Algoriphagus machipongonensis: one gene and its partner. The protein of the gene in region 1 interacts with the protein of each later gene in a pairwise test. Links are inferred from orthologs where the notes say so. Each region holds a gene or a part of one and is shown on either strand. Other genes may lie near its edges. The genes, in order: groL and ALPR1_RS04390.

The links.
Region 2: the proteins of groL (region 1) and ALPR1_RS04390 interact in binary tests that used the Escherichia coli proteins (3 or more experiments, as listed by UniProt). The link is inferred for Algoriphagus machipongonensis from one-to-one orthologs.

Annotation. Positions count from the first base shown.
Region 1 is NZ_CM001023.1:3,353,757-3,362,259, forward strand. Bases 92-3,026 are described here. They hold groL (chaperonin GroEL), read left to right. Parts: upstream 92-710; coding sequence 711-2,342; downstream 2,343-3,026. Other genes in these bases: ALPR1_RS14025 (hypothetical protein), read right to left, coding at 92-179; ALPR1_RS14030 (co-chaperone GroES), read left to right, coding at 395-673; ALPR1_RS14040 (response regulator), read left to right, coding at 2,514-2,909; ALPR1_RS14045 (serine hydrolase domain-containing protein), read right to left, coding at 2,911-3,026. Outside these bases: more of ALPR1_RS14025, read right to left, coding at 1-91; more of ALPR1_RS14045, read right to left, coding at 3,027-4,035; ALPR1_RS14050 (S10 family peptidase), read right to left, coding at 4,039-5,547; ALPR1_RS14055 (GNAT family N-acetyltransferase), read right to left, coding at 5,605-6,015; ALPR1_RS14060 (hypothetical protein), read left to right, coding at 6,040-6,306; ALPR1_RS14065 (GNAT family N-acetyltransferase), read right to left, coding at 6,303-6,584; ALPR1_RS14070 (VOC family protein), read right to left, coding at 6,587-7,006; ALPR1_RS14075 (DUF2116 family Zn-ribbon domain-containing protein), read right to left, coding at 7,020-7,382; ALPR1_RS14080 (hypothetical protein), read right to left, coding at 7,447-8,503.
Region 2 is NZ_CM001023.1:1,012,688-1,021,006, reverse strand. Bases 2,013-4,763 are described here. They hold ALPR1_RS04390 (nucleotide exchange factor GrpE), read right to left. Parts: upstream 3,799-4,763; coding sequence 3,226-3,798; downstream 2,013-3,225. Other genes in these bases: obgE (GTPase ObgE), read right to left, coding at 3,874-4,763; dnaJ (molecular chaperone DnaJ), read right to left, coding at 2,106-3,218; ALPR1_RS04400 (hypothetical protein), read right to left, coding at 2,013-2,025. In the rest of the region: ALPR1_RS04410 (ABC transporter permease), read right to left, coding at 1-234; ALPR1_RS04405 (ABC transporter ATP-binding protein), read right to left, coding at 227-1,120; more of ALPR1_RS04400, read right to left, coding at 1,138-2,012; more of obgE, read right to left, coding at 4,764-4,869; ALPR1_RS04380 (adenylate kinase), read right to left, coding at 4,943-5,515; hpt (hypoxanthine phosphoribosyltransferase), read right to left, coding at 5,531-6,067; ALPR1_RS04370 (zinc-binding metallopeptidase family protein), read right to left, coding at 6,078-6,986; ALPR1_RS04365 (OmpA family protein), read left to right, coding at 7,159-8,319. UniProt on the Escherichia coli protein: Participates actively in the response to hyperosmotic and heat shock by preventing the aggregation of stress-denatured proteins, in association with DnaK and GrpE. It is the nucleotide exchange factor for DnaK and may function as a thermosensor.

The DNA of each region.
Region 1 (8,503 bases):
TTCCCTTTTTTAAGATCGTCGAGATTTCTATGATGATCTATGAGCTCTCCCAAGACAGGGTAAAGCTTGGAGGCATCAAACTGTTGGTCTGTAGACTGCAAATAAGAGAGTAATTGATACTTTTTGTATTCAAAATCAATCAGCCCTTCGGCAATCCAGTTTTTAGGAAGTGTCTTCATAGGAAATAGGTTTACCAAAAATTAATAAAATCTGACATAAGTTTTGTCATGTTTGGAAAAATTGACAGACAAAAAATTGAAAAAAAACGACTCAATATGCGCTATGACCTGACATTAACAGTCGATTTGTCAGCCTTTTTGACAAATCCTTTCTTGGCATAAGAAGTGCTATTAGGCATATGCATTTTAATCTAACATTTAAACAAATAAATTATATGTCAAACGTGAACATCAAACCTCTTGCAGATCGGGTTTTAGTACAACCAGCTGCAGCGGAAGAAAAAACCGCTTCCGGACTTTATATCCCGGACACTGCCAAAGAAAAGCCACAAAAAGGTACTGTCGTAGCAGTGGGGAATGGTAAAAAAGATGAGCCCTTGACTGTACAAGTTGGAGACACCGTACTTTACGGAAAATACTCCGGTACTGAGCTAAATGTGGACGGCGGAGATTACCTCATCATGAGAGAATCTGACATTTTCGCCATTCTGTAAGTAATCACTTAATCGTAAACCAAAAAATCAAAGAAATATGTCTAAGGAACTATTTTTCGACACAGATGCTAGAGACCGCCTGAAAAAAGGTGTTGACGCTCTTGCCGATGCAGTAAAAGTAACATTGGGACCAAAGGGACGTAATGTGATCCTTGATAAAAAATTCGGTGCACCTACTATCACTAAAGATGGTGTTTCTGTAGCTAAAGAAATCGAATTAGAAGAGCCTATCGAAAACATGGGAGCTCAACTTGTAAAAGAGGTGGCTTCCAAAACTGCAGACAATGCAGGTGATGGTACTACTACTGCTACTGTCCTAGCACAGTCTATCTTCAACGTAGGTATTAAGAACGTTGCCGCTGGTGCTAATCCAATGGATCTTAAAAGAGGAATCGACAAAGCAGTTACTGCTGTTGTAGCTTCTTTAAGAGCTAACTCAAAAGAAATCTCTACTTCTAAGGAAATCGCTCAAGTAGCGACTGTTTCTGCAAACAATGACGAAGAAATCGGAACCATGATTTCTAACGCCATGGATAAAGTAGGAAAAGATGGTGTAATCACTGTAGAAGAAGCAAAAGGTACTGAAACTGAAGTTAAAACTGTAGAAGGTATGCAGTTTGACAGAGGATACCTTTCTCCTTACTTCGTGACTAACACAGAGAAAATGGAAGCTGAATTAGAGCAGCCATACATCTTGATTTACGACAAGAAGATTTCTTCTATGAAGGAATTGCTTCCTGTACTTGAGCCAGTAGCTCAGTCTGGAAAACCATTGGTAATCATCTCTGAAGATGTGGATGGTGAAGCATTGGCTACTTTGGTAGTAAATAAAATCAGAGGTGCTCTGAAAGTTGCTGCTGTGAAAGCTCCTGGTTTCGGTGACAGAAGAAAAGCTATGTTGGAAGACATCGCGATCCTTACTGGCGGAACTGTAATCTCTGAAGAGAGAGGCTTCAAGCTAGAGAACGCTACTACTGACATGCTTGGTAGAGCTGAAAAAATCAACATTGACAAAGACAATACTACTATTGTTAATGGATCTGGTGATGCTACAGCAATCAAAGGAAGAGTATCTGAAATCAAAGCTCAGATCGACAAAACTACTTCTGACTACGACAGAGAAAAACTTCAAGAAAGACTTGCTAAGCTTTCTGGCGGTGTAGCTATCCTTTATATCGGAGCTGCAACTGAAGTAGAAATGAAAGAAAAGAAAGACCGTGTAGATGATGCACTTCACGCAACTAGAGCTGCCGTTCAAGAAGGCGTTGTTGTAGGTGGTGGTGTTGCATTGGTCAGAGCTAGCGAAGCTTTGGTTGATCTTAAAGGCCTAAACGAAGACGAGGATACTGGTATCAACATTATCAGACAAGCGATCGAATCTCCATTGAGAACTATCGTATTGAATGCTGGTGGTGAGCCTTCTGTCGTGATCAACAAGATCAGAGAAAACAAAGGTAACTACGGTTACAATGCTCGTACTGACAAATATGAAGACTTGTTCAAAGTGGGTGTAATTGACCCAACTAAAGTAACAAGACTAGCACTTGAAAATGCTGCTTCTATCGCTGCATTGCTATTGACCACTGAATGTGTAGTAGCAGACGTGAAAGAAGATGCTCCAGCTATGCCTCCAATGGGTGGCGGCGGAGGAATGGGCGGAATGATGTAATTCCAACTATTCAAAAATTTTAAAAGGAGGTCCTTAGGCCTCCTTTTTTATTTGCCTGATAACTAGGCATCGTATTTATTTAAGGCAAAAAACCACTAAAATACTTTTTTAAGGCAAGGGAATAATTGTATTTTGTACTTTATTGCCCCAACTAGATATCAAAATCGTTAAATGATTCACTTTGACGCCATTTTTCTCGTGGATGACGATCCTATCAATAACCTAATAAACAAACGGTTATTGAGTAAAGTGGAGATAACTGAGAGAATTCAAGAATTTTTAGAAGGTCAGTTTGCCATAGAGCGACTGAATGAGGAACCTTTGGATAAAACCCTATTGATTTTTTTAGATATAAATATGCCTGTAATGAATGGTTGGGAGTTTCTGGAAGCCTACATGGAGCAGCATCCAAACAGAAAAGATAAAATTGTTATCCTTTCTAGTTCCATCGATTTTCAGGACAGACAAAAGGCAAAAGGATACCCTGTCGTTTCAGGATTTTTAGAAAAACCCCTCACTTTGGATAAGATCCATATGCAATTATCAAAATATAGGATCAAGGAATAATTTAATCCAATACAGGACCAAGACGATCCCAAATCTGTCTGATGAGTAAAAATGGAACAGGCAAATCGCCTGGAGCCCCGCCCATTCTCACAATCACTAAATTCTGCGATGGGACAACCATTACAAACTGTCCATTCTTTCCCATAGCCTGATACATGTCTGCAGGTGCCTGCGGCACCAAACTTCCAGGCAACACCTGTTGACTTTGAGGGACCATGTAAGAATTTTTGCCATTCAACCAGGTGAGGTAACCATAGCTTGGGTTTAAATCCTGCGAACTTTGATGAAGGTCTTCAAAAAAATCTCTATCCCCTATTTGTTCATTGTCCCATTTTCCATTTGCCAGTAGCAGTAAGCCAAACCTAGCCATAGACCTTGCATCACTATAAAAAACATTATTATCTCCTGTTTTCTGCCACATCCCTTTCATACCAATCTTATTCCCCAGCCTCTCTTTAAAAAAAGTCTGATAACTCATGCCGGATGCATTGGTAATTACTTGATCTAGCAAGGTATAGGGAGCATTATGATAGGCCCATCGCTCTCCTGCCTCAGCTTTGAAAACAAGGTTTTCCTGGTTGGTTTTTTCTGGGTAAGCAACTTGATCATCCAAGCCAGTAGTCATGCTAAGGTGATGGCGAATTCGAATATCACGCTCCTCGCTGTTCGGCATGGATGTCCACCCTTTCCCCAAATACTCTTGCGTTCGGTCTTTTAAGGACAATAATTTTTCATCCTCAGCTAAGCCAATCAAACTTGCAGTCAAGGTTTTTCCTGCGGAAGCCCAATACCAAAATGAATTCTGATCCATTGGCCCCAAGCCCGTAAGCTTATTTCCCCAATACTCCTCCACAACAATCTTTCCGTCCTTAAGAATAATAAACGCGCGAGTATCTTGAGTAGGCAACCAAGATAATAATTCCGCTAAGGCAGTCCCATCCCATCCCAGAGTTTGAAAATTAGTTTCCTCCCAAATTGAAGATTCTGTGGGCGGGTAATATAGGGAACTATTGGAATTTGGTTCCTGTGCATCGGCACAAGAGGAAAAAAATAAAATCCAGCAACCAAACACTAATTTTCCAATCACTTGAAAAGCTCTAAAAACTGAAAGATTGCTGGATTCCATAAATTATTTTCTTAAAGTATCTTGAATAAATTCTTTTAAATCAGTCCTGAATTTCTCGGCTGAAGGTAAATGGGTATACATCATATGGCCCGCTTCATAATAAGTCATCTTGATTCTATCTGAAGCAGATTTTGGTAAACCTAAGTGTGAAATAGAATGCTCAACCCCATAAAACACAGTTGCCAAATCATAATATCCATTCATAATCAACACTTTCATATTAGGATCCTTACTAAGGGCATCAGCCATATCTGGCAAAGTCGTGATCGCGCCTGTTGTACCCCAATACTGATTACCTCTATGAGACCAATCCCATTTAAACCCATCCTTGCTGTAAGCTGAAGGTGCATACAATAAGTCCTTGCTTACTCCTAAGGCACCATGAAAGTAGTCAAGAAATAAACTGGTATAAGCAGGTGAAATTGCATCACTTTGCGGGTCAGTAAAGGCAGACATGGACATAGGATCAAGATTAATCCCTTTATATCTAGAATCGAGTCTTCCCACAGTCATGCCTTCATCTCTCAATAATTCCTGGAATGTTTCTCCGGCATCCATCTTCAGACCAGCTCTTAACCAAACCTCAGCATCAATACCAGTATAACCTTCTAATTTCTGAGCAATAGAATTTTTATCTGCATCGGAAATGGTATTTCCCTTGAATAATGCCGGGGCATATTCATTTTCAGTAAAATCTCTAACTTCCTGAACAAAGGATTCTATATCCGATCCCTTATTGGTGATTTTGTCATGATATCTTGCCGTTACTGCTACCGTAGGTAAGTAAGCGATATTAGATATATCCTCGTTTGGTACGAAAAACAAAGTTCTCAGGTCAAAAACAGAGGAAACCATGATTACACCGTTCAAGGCATAGCCTTGGTTCAATAAATAGCTCATTACCCCAGCATTTCTGAAAGTACCATAGCTTTCTCCCAAAATGTATTTTGGAGAATTTAAGCGATCATACTCCTTCAAAAACTGCATGATAAACAAGCTGACGCTCCGGATATCCTGATCTACACCCCAAAAGTCTTTTCCTGTAGCGTCTCCAATCGGAACGCTAAGCCCTGTACCTACAGGATCCATCATCACCACATCCGCTACGTCCAGGATAGAATATTCATTATTTGCCAATTCGTATGGCCCAGCCTGATTATAGTTAGGGTCATCAACTACAATTCTTTTGGGACCCATAATCCCCATATGAAGCCAATAGGAAGATGATCCAGGACCTCCGTTATAAGAAAATATTATCGGACGGTCTTTTTCAGGGTTCTCTTTAAAATACGCTGTAAACCCAAAAAGGGCGATAGGCTTATTCTGTTCATCTTTCAATTGGAAAGTTCCAGCTTTTGCGTTTAGGTTAATGGTTTTACCATCAATCGTTACGGACTGCTTCGAGTCGAAAACTTGTCCTTCGGGGATTATATCTGTTTTTGTTTCGGTTTTTTCCTGAGCTATCGCAAAGGTCGAAACCAAAAACAAAACCAGTAGAAATCTGATTTTCATGATTTTTAAATATTTATTGGTTGAAATGGTTTAATTATGAAGCAGTTTAACAAAAAATCAGGACATAGGCTCACCAACCTTCAACTGATAACATCGCTCATGTAAGTGAAAGCCTAATTTCTGATAAAAGGCCTCGGCATCCTCTGCAGAAAACAATATCAATCGTGCAGTTGGGGCAATTTCTCTTGCTTTCAAAAGCAATTCTCTACCGATCCCCTGTCTTTGATGAGATTTCTTGACCGCCAAATCAGCTACAAAAGTGCGATAACAATAATCAGAGATCCCCCTCATAAAACCAATAAGATTCCCCTTATCATCTCTTGCGGTAACCCAGAGATTTGCTCCGCTCACCATCTGCTCTAGAAGCGTTCTATCTTCCATGGGTCGTCTTTTGGCGAGCGTTGATTTTTCTAACACTTCAATAAATTCCTCTAAAGAAATGTGTTGCTCTATTTGAATAGAAAGCATATATTAAATTATTAATTCAAAAATATGACAGGAGGAGCTGGGTTTAGTATGTCAGGAAATCATTCGATGAAAGACAATCGAAATTTGGGAAAAATCCGTCCCAAATCAAGTGCTTCAAGTCAATATGATTATAAGAAAAAAATGGATTTGGTTGATCAAAAAAATCTAGATCAAGCAATACAATTTAGAATAGATCGGAAATACCAAAGTGATCAAAGAAGAAAATGGATTTTTAGAATGCTTTGTATCGGAGGAATTATCTTGACTATAATCATTTATTTAACAAGCTAGACCAATACATCTTGTAATTCCTTTCTTTTCTGAAAGGTTGCTTTTGCAAACGGGCAGAGTGGCAATACTTTGATCTCTTCTTTTCTTACATAGTCCACCAGTGCTTCCAAGAGTTGAGCTCCTATTCCTTGTCCTTTCAATGACTCATCTACCTCAGTATGTTCGATGATCAATTTCTTGGGGCCTGCCATGACATAAACCATTTCAGCAACCTGCTTTCCTCCTTGTTCTAAATAAAACCAACCTTTCTTCCCGTCAAACTGATGTTGTATTTCCATAATTAAGTTTTCGTCCTTCCTTCTACCATCTCATTATAAACCTTGTTAACTGGCTCCCAAAGCTCGATACTATGACCATCCGGGTCTAAAATATGAACAAATTTACCATAGTCAAAAGTCTCAATTTCATCGAGAATAGTTACTCCCTCCTTTTTTAATTCCACTACTAACTCCTCAAGATTTTCCACACAATAATTCAGCATAAAATCCTTTTCTGAAGGTTTGAAATAAGTAGTATCGTCCTTCATTGGAGACCATTGAGTAAAGCCTTTTTGCTCTGGATTTTCCGAGCTTCTCCATTCAAATGTGGACCCATAGGCATCTGTTTCTAGGCCTAAATGTTTTTGATACCAATCCTTCGTCTTCGCAGGATCTTTGACTTTAAAAAACACACCTCCGATTCCAGTCACCCTTTTTTTCATGATTTCTATTTTTTTATGACTCTTTCCCTTTGACAATTAAAAACCAATTTCCTTCAAGCTCTAAATAACCATAGTCATAACAGTAGTGGTATTGGTTTCCTTTTTTATTAGTATAAATATGCGTATTGTATTTAAAACTAAAGCCGGCCTGCACCAATTTATCTCTTGGTGCTTTGGCTAGGTTCTCCCCTTTTGGAATCATACCTTCTAGGATGTTCCTATTCCTTTTGAGAGTATAATTGATATTTCGAATCAAATTCGTCGTAATGGCATTTTGTTGATTATTGTACGTATTTCTACAGGAATCATCACAAAACTTCTTATCAACCCTTCCTCTAATCGGCTCGCCACAATTTAAACAGGTCCTTTTCTCCATGCTTTTCTTAAAAAGTAAACCTTAATCTACTAATAAAAGAAGAATTTAGGAATAGTGTTTTAAGTCAATTGTAAACAAATTGAGCTGTCAGCTTTGTACTTGCATCGGATTTTAACCTGACCCAATGAGCTGAGTAACCGACCGGAAAAATGTAAGGCACATATTCTCCCGGTTTTACTTGGATCATTTTATACTCCGACCACTCTTCATTCCCCAAGAAATCTACTTCTATTGTAATCGAGACTGGAACTGTTCCTTCATTTTTAAAATGAATCATTTTTTTATCGAAACCATTCATAAGATACGGATCTGAAACAGTTCCTGCATCCACCTCTTCATTTTGCCAAACTGCCCCAATTCCAGAAGGTTTTCCATAATTCCATAGGTCATCTATATTTTGGAACAATAATCCAGATTGAGGTTGTCCCACTCCATGATCAGTTTGATCACCTGCCATCACGAACATTCCCCTCCAAAAAACAAAATCAGGAACAATTCTGAGGTGATAAGAAATCGGCTTTATTCCCCAAACAAAGCCCCCATAGGTCATCATTGGTAATTCATAAAAAATTCCATGTGCATCCATTATGAATCTTTCTGTTTGAACTTCTCTGATCCGCATCCACTCCGTATTCCATGCATGGTCAAATGAGTGACTTCCTTTTGGCATCCTGTATCTTTTCCATTCTTTGGATCGATCATTATAGGCCTTTAAAATTACAGACTTCTTATCCCAGCCAATTGCAAAAATAGGGTTACCATAAATGGATTTACCTGCAAAATTAGAGCTATTCTTTCCTCCTACACCTATGAAAGCTGTTCGTTCTAGAATAGTCCATTTTTCACTTTTTCCATCCCATTCAGCTAGTCTTCCAGCAAATGATTCTTCTAGAAAATCACGCTCATCATAAGAGTTATTAGCTACCACCACCCTTCCATTTCCAGTATGTCCATCTTTAAAATGCACGTACCCTGTTTTTGGAATTTCTAACTCATTATACAAATTAAAAAGCTCTTTAACTTCAAGTGTGTTTACATCACATTCGAAAAACAACCCTTCCATGGTAAGAAAATAGACTTTGTTTGTCGGATCAATTAAATGCTCCATTGTAGCCGCCAGT
Region 2 (8,319 bases), 2.3 Mb from region 1 along the record:
GTCGGAAAATGAAAAAGCATATTGCTCGGAACTTTCTAGAAAAAACATTTTGTTTTTGTCCACCACTTCGATAATGCGAAGCCCTTGACTGGTATCATCCTCCAAGGCAATCCAAACAAAGACTCCCATGATCGCCGGAAAGATCAATGGCGTCAATAAGGTGGCCAGCAAAAAAGATTTCTTCTTCACACGAGCGAGATATTCCCGCTTTATCACAAGCCAGATTTTATCCATTTTCTGTTGCTTTTACCTGATGAATAAAAATTTCCTCCATACTGGGTGTCATTTCCTGAAACACCCGAACTTGTCCATATTGCATTAATTCAGATAAAAGTTCATTGGGAGATTTCCCACTGAGCGGCAAGGTAAAGTGATGGACACCATCCTCTTCTTTAGCGGTCCATTCCTGGGGTATTAATTTTTTAGGATCCGAAAGTGAAATGCTATAAACCTCAGGTCTAAAGCTTTTCTTCACTTCTTTTATCGTGCCGTCTAGAATCTTCTTAGAACGGTTAATCATCGCTACTTGATCACAAAGCAACTCCACAGACTCCATTCGGTGGGTACTGAGGATGACAGTAGTCCCTTTTGTCTTCAGTTCTAGAATTTCGTTTTTGATCAACTCCGCATTTACCGGATCAAAACCTGAAAAAGGCTCATCTAAAATAAGTAAAGGTGGCTCATGAATAATGGTGGAAATAAACTGTACTTTCTGAGCCATTCCTTTGGAGAGATCTTCTATCTTCTTTTCCTTCCAGGAAGCAATATCCATTTTCTCAAGCCAGAATTTTATTTTGTCTTTGGCATCTTGCTGGGACAAACCTTTTAATCTGGCAAAATACAATAGCTGATCCCAGACTTTCATTTTCTTGTAAAGTCCTCTTTCTTCTGGGAGATAACCTATTTTAGAAATATGAGATGGATTTAAAGGAACATCCTCGATTAAAATCTCTCCTGAATCTCCCTCGATAATTTGGTTAATGATTCGTATCAAGGTGGTTTTTCCGGCACCATTGGGACCTAACAAACCAAAAATGACGCCTTTCGGAACAAACAGATTTACATCTGTAAGCGCTTTATTCGAACCGTAAGTTTTATTGAGGTTATTTATTTGAAGCATAAAGGCAAAAAACTATTCTATTCAATCGTTAAAGATCCTACACCCACGTCAACGATCAATTCGAGCAATCGTGGATCAGATTCTTTATAGCCTTTGGTAATATAAGTATGCTCATCGATAGATTTCAAATATTTGGGAAGAGTGGTTCGACACATGGCAGTAGTTTTCACTCTAATCTTTACGGGGTTGGATTCATCCGGCAAGAGTAAATTGAGTGTTCCAGCTCCCACGGCAGCAATTACTTGGCACTTGGAAGGCATGGCTTCGGAAAAATTAAGATCCAATGAACCATAGTTAACCTCAAAGATCATTTTTCTAGCATTCGAAAAATTGATATCATTTAGTTTTACTGATCCCATATTCAGAGTTACCAAAAGGGTGTCCATTTGGACTTGATTGGGGTCTCTTGTGCCATAATGAATTAACACGTCTGCGCTGGCACTTTTCACTTTCATCTTACTGATGGGGAGTTGTGCCAAATCAAACTCGGCTTTCCCCATCCCTAGGGTAAAATCCAAGTTGTACAGAAAATTGGAAGCTAAGCCAAGATCCCAGGTATGATCAAAATCATCTTTGCTACCCGAAAATAACTTGGAAGTAATGCTTTTACCTAGGTTATCTGCTTCTACGTTTTTGTGCACCAAAGAAGCCTCAAGAAGATTATTTTTAATTTCTTGAGAAAAAACCGGAAGAATATTCGTTTTCTGGAGGTGACCATGGATATAGAGAGGCTCCATGGACTTGATCCTTTTAAGATGAGTGGTGCTTTTATAAGTAGAGAATCCGAGATTTACCATCTCAAACCCCTTTGTATCAGTGACTTTAAACTCTTTTACAAGCTGTGCCTTGTTCACACCTACCCATCCAAAAACTCCGAGAAACAGTAGACACAATTTTTTAAGCATACGGATAAGTTACGGGGAGGCTTTCAAAAGGTTTTTAAAAATATAAAAAAAGCCAGAAATGATTCTGGCTAATTGATTTTTTAAAAGAACTCCTTCATCTTATCGAAAAAGGTTTTATCCGATTTCCCTGGGTCAGGCCTGAAATTTTCTGAATCTTTCAGACTTTCCAAAGATTGTTTTTCTTCCTTACTCAAATGTGTTGGTGTCCACACGTTCACCATGATCAGTTGATCACCGCGGCTGTAGCCATTGATATCTTTGATCCCTTTTCCTTTCAATCGAAGCATTTTACCACTTTGGGTTCCAGCATCAATTTTAATTTTTACTTTTCCCTCGATCGTAGGAACTTCTACAGAAGCACCCAAAGCTGCATCGATGAATGAAACGTAAAGATCATAAATGACATTATTGCCATCTCTTTGTAAAATTTGATCTTCTACCTCCTCGATGACGATCAAAAGGTCTCCGGCTATTCCTCCTGGAATTTCATTTCCTTTTCCGGACATACTCAACTGCATGCCTTCAGCTACTCCTCCAGGAATGTTGATAGAGATCACCTCCTCTTTTACGATCAAACCTCTGGAATCTGCATCTGCTGGCTTTTTGTCAACTATTTGACCACTACCACCACAAACTCCACAGGTACTTGCTGAAACCATCTGACCAAGCATCGTATTGACTACCTTTTTGATCTGACCGCTTCCTTGACAAGTAGAACATGATTTAAATGTCACCCCTTGAGCAACGACATGTCTTTTAACCTTTATTTTTTTCTCAACTCCATTTGCAATTTCTGCAAGGTTGAGTTTAAGCTTGACGCGAAGGTTTGTTCCTTTTTTGGTTCGGCGACCTCCGCCACCAGCTCCTCCACTGAAGAAAGAACCAAATCCTCCTCCACCGAAAATATCACCAAATTGAGAGAAGATATCATCCATATTCATACCTCCACCTCCGTAGCCACCGTTTCCAGAAACGCCCTGATGACCAAATTGATCATAGCGCTGACGCTTTTCCTGGTTACTTAGGACTTCGTAGGCTTCCGCAGCTTCCTTGAATTTATCCTCTGCCTCAGGATTGTCAGGATTTTTATCTGGGTGATACTTTATTGCCAGTTTACGGTATGCTTTTTTGATCTCCTCCGGAGAGGCCGACTTAGACACACCTAATACTTCGTAATAATCTCTTTTTGCCATAATTTAATTAAGCTCCCGTTACCACTTTCGCAAAGCGTACTACTTTGTCTCCTAGTGTATAACCTTTTTCTACTACATCGATTACCTTTCCCTTCATTTCCTCATTTGGAGCAGGAATTTGAGAAATTGCCTCTTGAGTATCTGCATCAAAAGGCTTTCCTACTAAATCATCCATCACTTTAAGTCCTTTATTCTCAAGGATTTTAAGCAATTTATGAAAGATCAATTGGTTACCTTCTCTGATCTTAGAAGCATCTTCTTCCGTTTCATTCACTTTAAAAGCACGCTCAAAATCATCTACCACAGGAATAAGTTCTCTTAAAACTTCCTCAGAAGCGTTGGTGATTAAATCCAACCTCTCTTTTGAAGTTCTTTTTCTGAAGTTTTCAAAATCAGAATACAACCTCAAATACTTATTCTTCAACTCAGCATTTTCAGCTTCAAGTTTATCTACTGCCGAAACATTTTCTTCATTCGATTCAGCTTTCGCTTCTTCGTTTTCCTGTGCTTCTTGTGTTTCTTTTACTAGCTGCTCCTCTGCTTGATCTAGTTCCTTATCCACTTGTTCTTTATTTTTCATAAATATTTTGCAATAGTTGGCTCCAGCATTTTAACAATATTGTTGCCATCCTTTCTAAACTGACAATCTGACACTTTAAGACTGGTGAATTGCCTGCCAAATCAGATCTTTCAACTTATCTAGGTTAAATTGACTGACAGAAGAAATGAAAACGTAAGGGACGCCTTCCGGTAAATCTGACTTCATTTCACCCATGAGCTCCTCGTCCAGCATATCTGATTTTGAGACAGCCAGTATTCTTTGCTTATCCAAAAGTTCAGGATTATACTTTTCCAATTCACCTAACAATATCTGGTATTGCTCCTGGATACTTGGAGCATCTACAGGCACCATAAATAATAGGATAGAATTCCTTTCTATATGCCTCAAAAATCTAATCCCAAGTCCTTTCCCTTCCGATGCTCCTTCAATGATTCCTGGGATATCCGCCATCACGAATGATTTATCATCTCGATAACCAACCACACCCAAATTTGGAACGAGCGTAGTAAAAGGGTAATCTCCTATCTCAGGCTTGGCTGCTGAAATAGAAGAAAGCAAAGTACTCTTTCCTGCATTTGGAAAACCTACTAATCCTACGTCGGCAAGTAATTTTAATTCAAGAATAATCCATTCCTCAATCCCTTCTTCTCCGGGTTGGGAGTAATGTGGGGCTTGATTGGTGGAAGTTTTGAAATGATCATTTCCAAGACCTCCTCTACCTCCTTTGGTCAGGATAACTTCTTGACCGTCTTCTGTGATTTCACATCTCTTTTCACCGGTTTCTGCATCTTTGGCCACTGTACCCAAAGGAACATCTAAAATAATATCCTTCCCATCTGCTCCTTTCCTTCGACCACCTTCTCCACCTTTTCCTGATTCAGCAATGACATGTTTTTTATATTTTAAATGAAGAAGTGTCCAGTGCTGTGCATTTCCTCTTAATATAATATGACCACCGCGTCCACCGTCACCTCCATCTGGGCCTCCTTTAGGAACATGCTTTTCCCTGCGGAAATGCAAAGAACCTGCACCTCCTGCTCCGGATCGTGAACAAAATTTTACGTAATCAATGAAATTAGAATCAGCCATTTCTAGAAAGAAAAAAGGCTAAGCTGGAAGCCTAGCCAAATTGTGAATTGCAAAATTAGGAAATTATAGGCAATCAGTAGCTATCAATTACCGAAGTGATCTGATTAAAAATCTCATCGATCTCACCTACTCCATTGATTTTTTGAAACTTACCTTGCTGCTCATAGTATCCAGCCACTGGTAAAGTCTCATTCATATAAACCTGAATTCGAGTATTAATTTTCTCATCGTCCTGATCATCGGCTCTATTCGAAGTCTTTCCTCTTTCCTTGATACGTTCTCTCAAAACATCCTGTGGGACATCCAAGGCGATCATACCAGAAATAACCAGATCATGGTGCGACAACATCTTATCCAAAGCCTCAGCTTGAGCGGTGGTCCTAGGAAACCCATCAAAAATGAACCCTTTAGAATCTTTCGTTTCGCTGATTTTCTCCTCCACCATCTTAATCACCACTTCATCTGGCACAAGATGACCTTCGTTCATGTATTTCTTTGCAAGCAGCCCCAACTCAGTGCCTTCTCCCAAATGTTTCCTGAACAAATCCCCTGTTGATAAATGGGTCAATCCATATTTCTGAATTAATTTTTCACTTTGGGTGCCTTTGCCCGCACCCGGAGGGCCAAATAATACGATGTTATACATTCCTGATTTCATTAATTAAGGAGTATCATGCTGATAGATCTCCGGCAGATTTCTACCCAAACTATCATAATCAAGGCCGTAGCCGACGACAAATTTATTGGGAATTTCAAAACACACATAATCAATTGCATAATTAAACTGAAAAGCCTCAGGTTTATAGAGAAGGGTAACGATAGAAATATTTGCTGGATTATAGTCAGAAATCTGCTCTAGCATGTGATTCATGCTGATTCCGGTATCAACTATATCTTCCACAATTAGAATATTTTTACCTGTTAAATTTTCTCCCAACCCAATCAAAGTTTTTACTTTTCCAGTGCTTTCTGTCCCTTGATAAGAGCTAATCTTAACAAATGAGCATTCTAAAGGGAGGTCAATTGCACGGCAAAGATCTGCCATAAAAATAAATGAACCATTTAATACACCTATTAATAGAAGGTCTTCACCTTTATACTTCTGAGATATTTCAGCCCCAATTTGAGAAATTCTCTCCTGAATTTGTTTTCGATTGATAAAGGGTTTGAAATTTTTATCCTTTAACTGAACAGACATTTTCCGAATTTTAAAGATTTGCGAGTAGGTAATTATATAAACTTATCATCGAATCAATGTCCGATAATGACACTTTTTCATCTGGAGAGTGAACGTTACCTTCTGCAGCACCTATAAAACACCAATCAATTGCATAGGGTGAAAATTGGATTTCACGTCCATCACTCCCCCCTGACTCTTCTACTTCTAATTGAAAAGGAATTTCACTCTCCTTAGCCAAATCTAAAACTCTATTTAAAAAGCTCCTTCTAGGAATCAATCTATCTCTAATTGAAATTACAACCCCTTCATGGTGCTTCACCCCATCTGTAATCCAAGTAATATCAGAAACCAAAGCCTTGGTTATGGGTGCTGTTTCTTGGATAAATCTCAAAAGGAAAGGCATGCTCCCTCCTCCATGCTCCTCATAGGTGGAAAAAACTATCCAACCATTTTCAATTGTTTCACATTGCTTTAAGGCATTATATACTCCAATTCTATTATCCAGGTAGGCTGCTTGGATAAAATCTTCATCTATTCTAACGTTCTGCTCAAAGGAAAAATAGGTCCCAGTATCTACTCCTCGAGGAAAATCATGATAAATACCCTCTTCATCCCCTTGGACCTGACATCTTATTTCTCCTAGACTATCTTCTCCGATAATTTTAGTCCCTGGAATAACCTCAGGACCACCCACGGGGATCAACTGATTATAATACCTTGACATAAAGCCAATTGTGTCTATATGGGCAAATACTGCAATGTCAGGATTTCCAAATTTTAGTAGGATACAGTCATGAAATTTTTCCCCGGAATAAATTTTTGGTAAAACTTTCCAACTATTCTTTCGTTTTTCAACATAATCGTTAATAAATTTAGCTGTATTTGCTTCATCACCGGAGACTCCAGTTAATGCTAGCAAATCATTTAATATTTTCATTTTGGCATTAATTGTGTAGTAAATCTTGTAATAAACACTAAAATTGTTAGGAAATATTTCTTTTACCGAATTGCGAATTAAATAATTCAGCTAGATTTGCAGTAAGTTAAAAGTTTCTAAATTTGTAATCACATCAATCAAACACTTAAAATTTGAACAAAAATTTTTTGTTATGAAAAAACTAATACTCTCAACACTAATGGCTGGTGCCTTGGCAATCAGCGCAAATGCCCAGAAGGAATTTGATAAATTCTCTTTGGAAATCAACGGAGGTGTCAACAAACCAATGGCCCCTTTAACTCCTGGTTACCTTTCACCAACTGCTAACTTTGGTCATATTGATTTCGGTGCACGTTACATGTTCAACGAAAAGTTCGGTATGAAGCTCGATTATGGATTTGGTTCCATGAGTGAAGTAGATGGCGAATCTCCTACATTCGACACAAAATATTACAGACTGAACCTTCAGGGTGTAATGAATGCTGGACGAGTTTTAAACTTTGAATCTTTCACTAGATCAGTTGGACTTTTAGTTCACGGTGGTGCAGGTATTGGAAACGTTAATCCAGAAGAAAATCTTTATAGTGACTTTACTGATGATGTTTATAATTTCATCGTTGGTTTCACTCCACAATTAAAACTTGGTAAGAGCATAGCTTTAGTAGGTGATATCTCTGCTATCATTAACGGTCGTCAGACTGTAACTTGGGATGGTGCTACTGCACTTAGACCAGATCTTGGTAACGGATATTACGGAGCGAATAGTGTATGGTGGACTGGTACTTTAGGACTTCAGTTCTACTTAGGTTCTGCTGAAGAGCACGCTGACTGGTATATTGCTGCTGACAAGTATGCTACTAAAGAAGAGTTAGCTTCTCAGATCAATGGTATCAAAGATATGTTGAAAGATTCTGACGGTGACGGTGTACCTGATTACTTAGATAAAGAGCCAAACACTCCAGCTGGAGCAAGAGTTAACTCTCAAGGTACTACTATGGACTCCGACGGTGACGGTACTCCTGATCACATGGACGAATGCCCATTCCTTCCTGGCCCAGCATCTACTAATGGATGTCCAGTTGAGGAAGTTGTAGAACAAGTTGACTTCTTACAGAAAGCAATCAATGACGGTTACATCAACGTATACTATGCATTTGATAGCGATAAGCCACTAGGTTACTCTACAAGTGCTGCAAATTATGTAGCTAACTTCATGAAGAAGAACCCAGGTGTAAATGTAGAAGTTAAAGGTTATGCGGATGAATTAGGTCCAGAAGATTATAACATGAAACTTTCTGAAAGAAGAGCGAAAGCTGTTTATGATCTATTGATC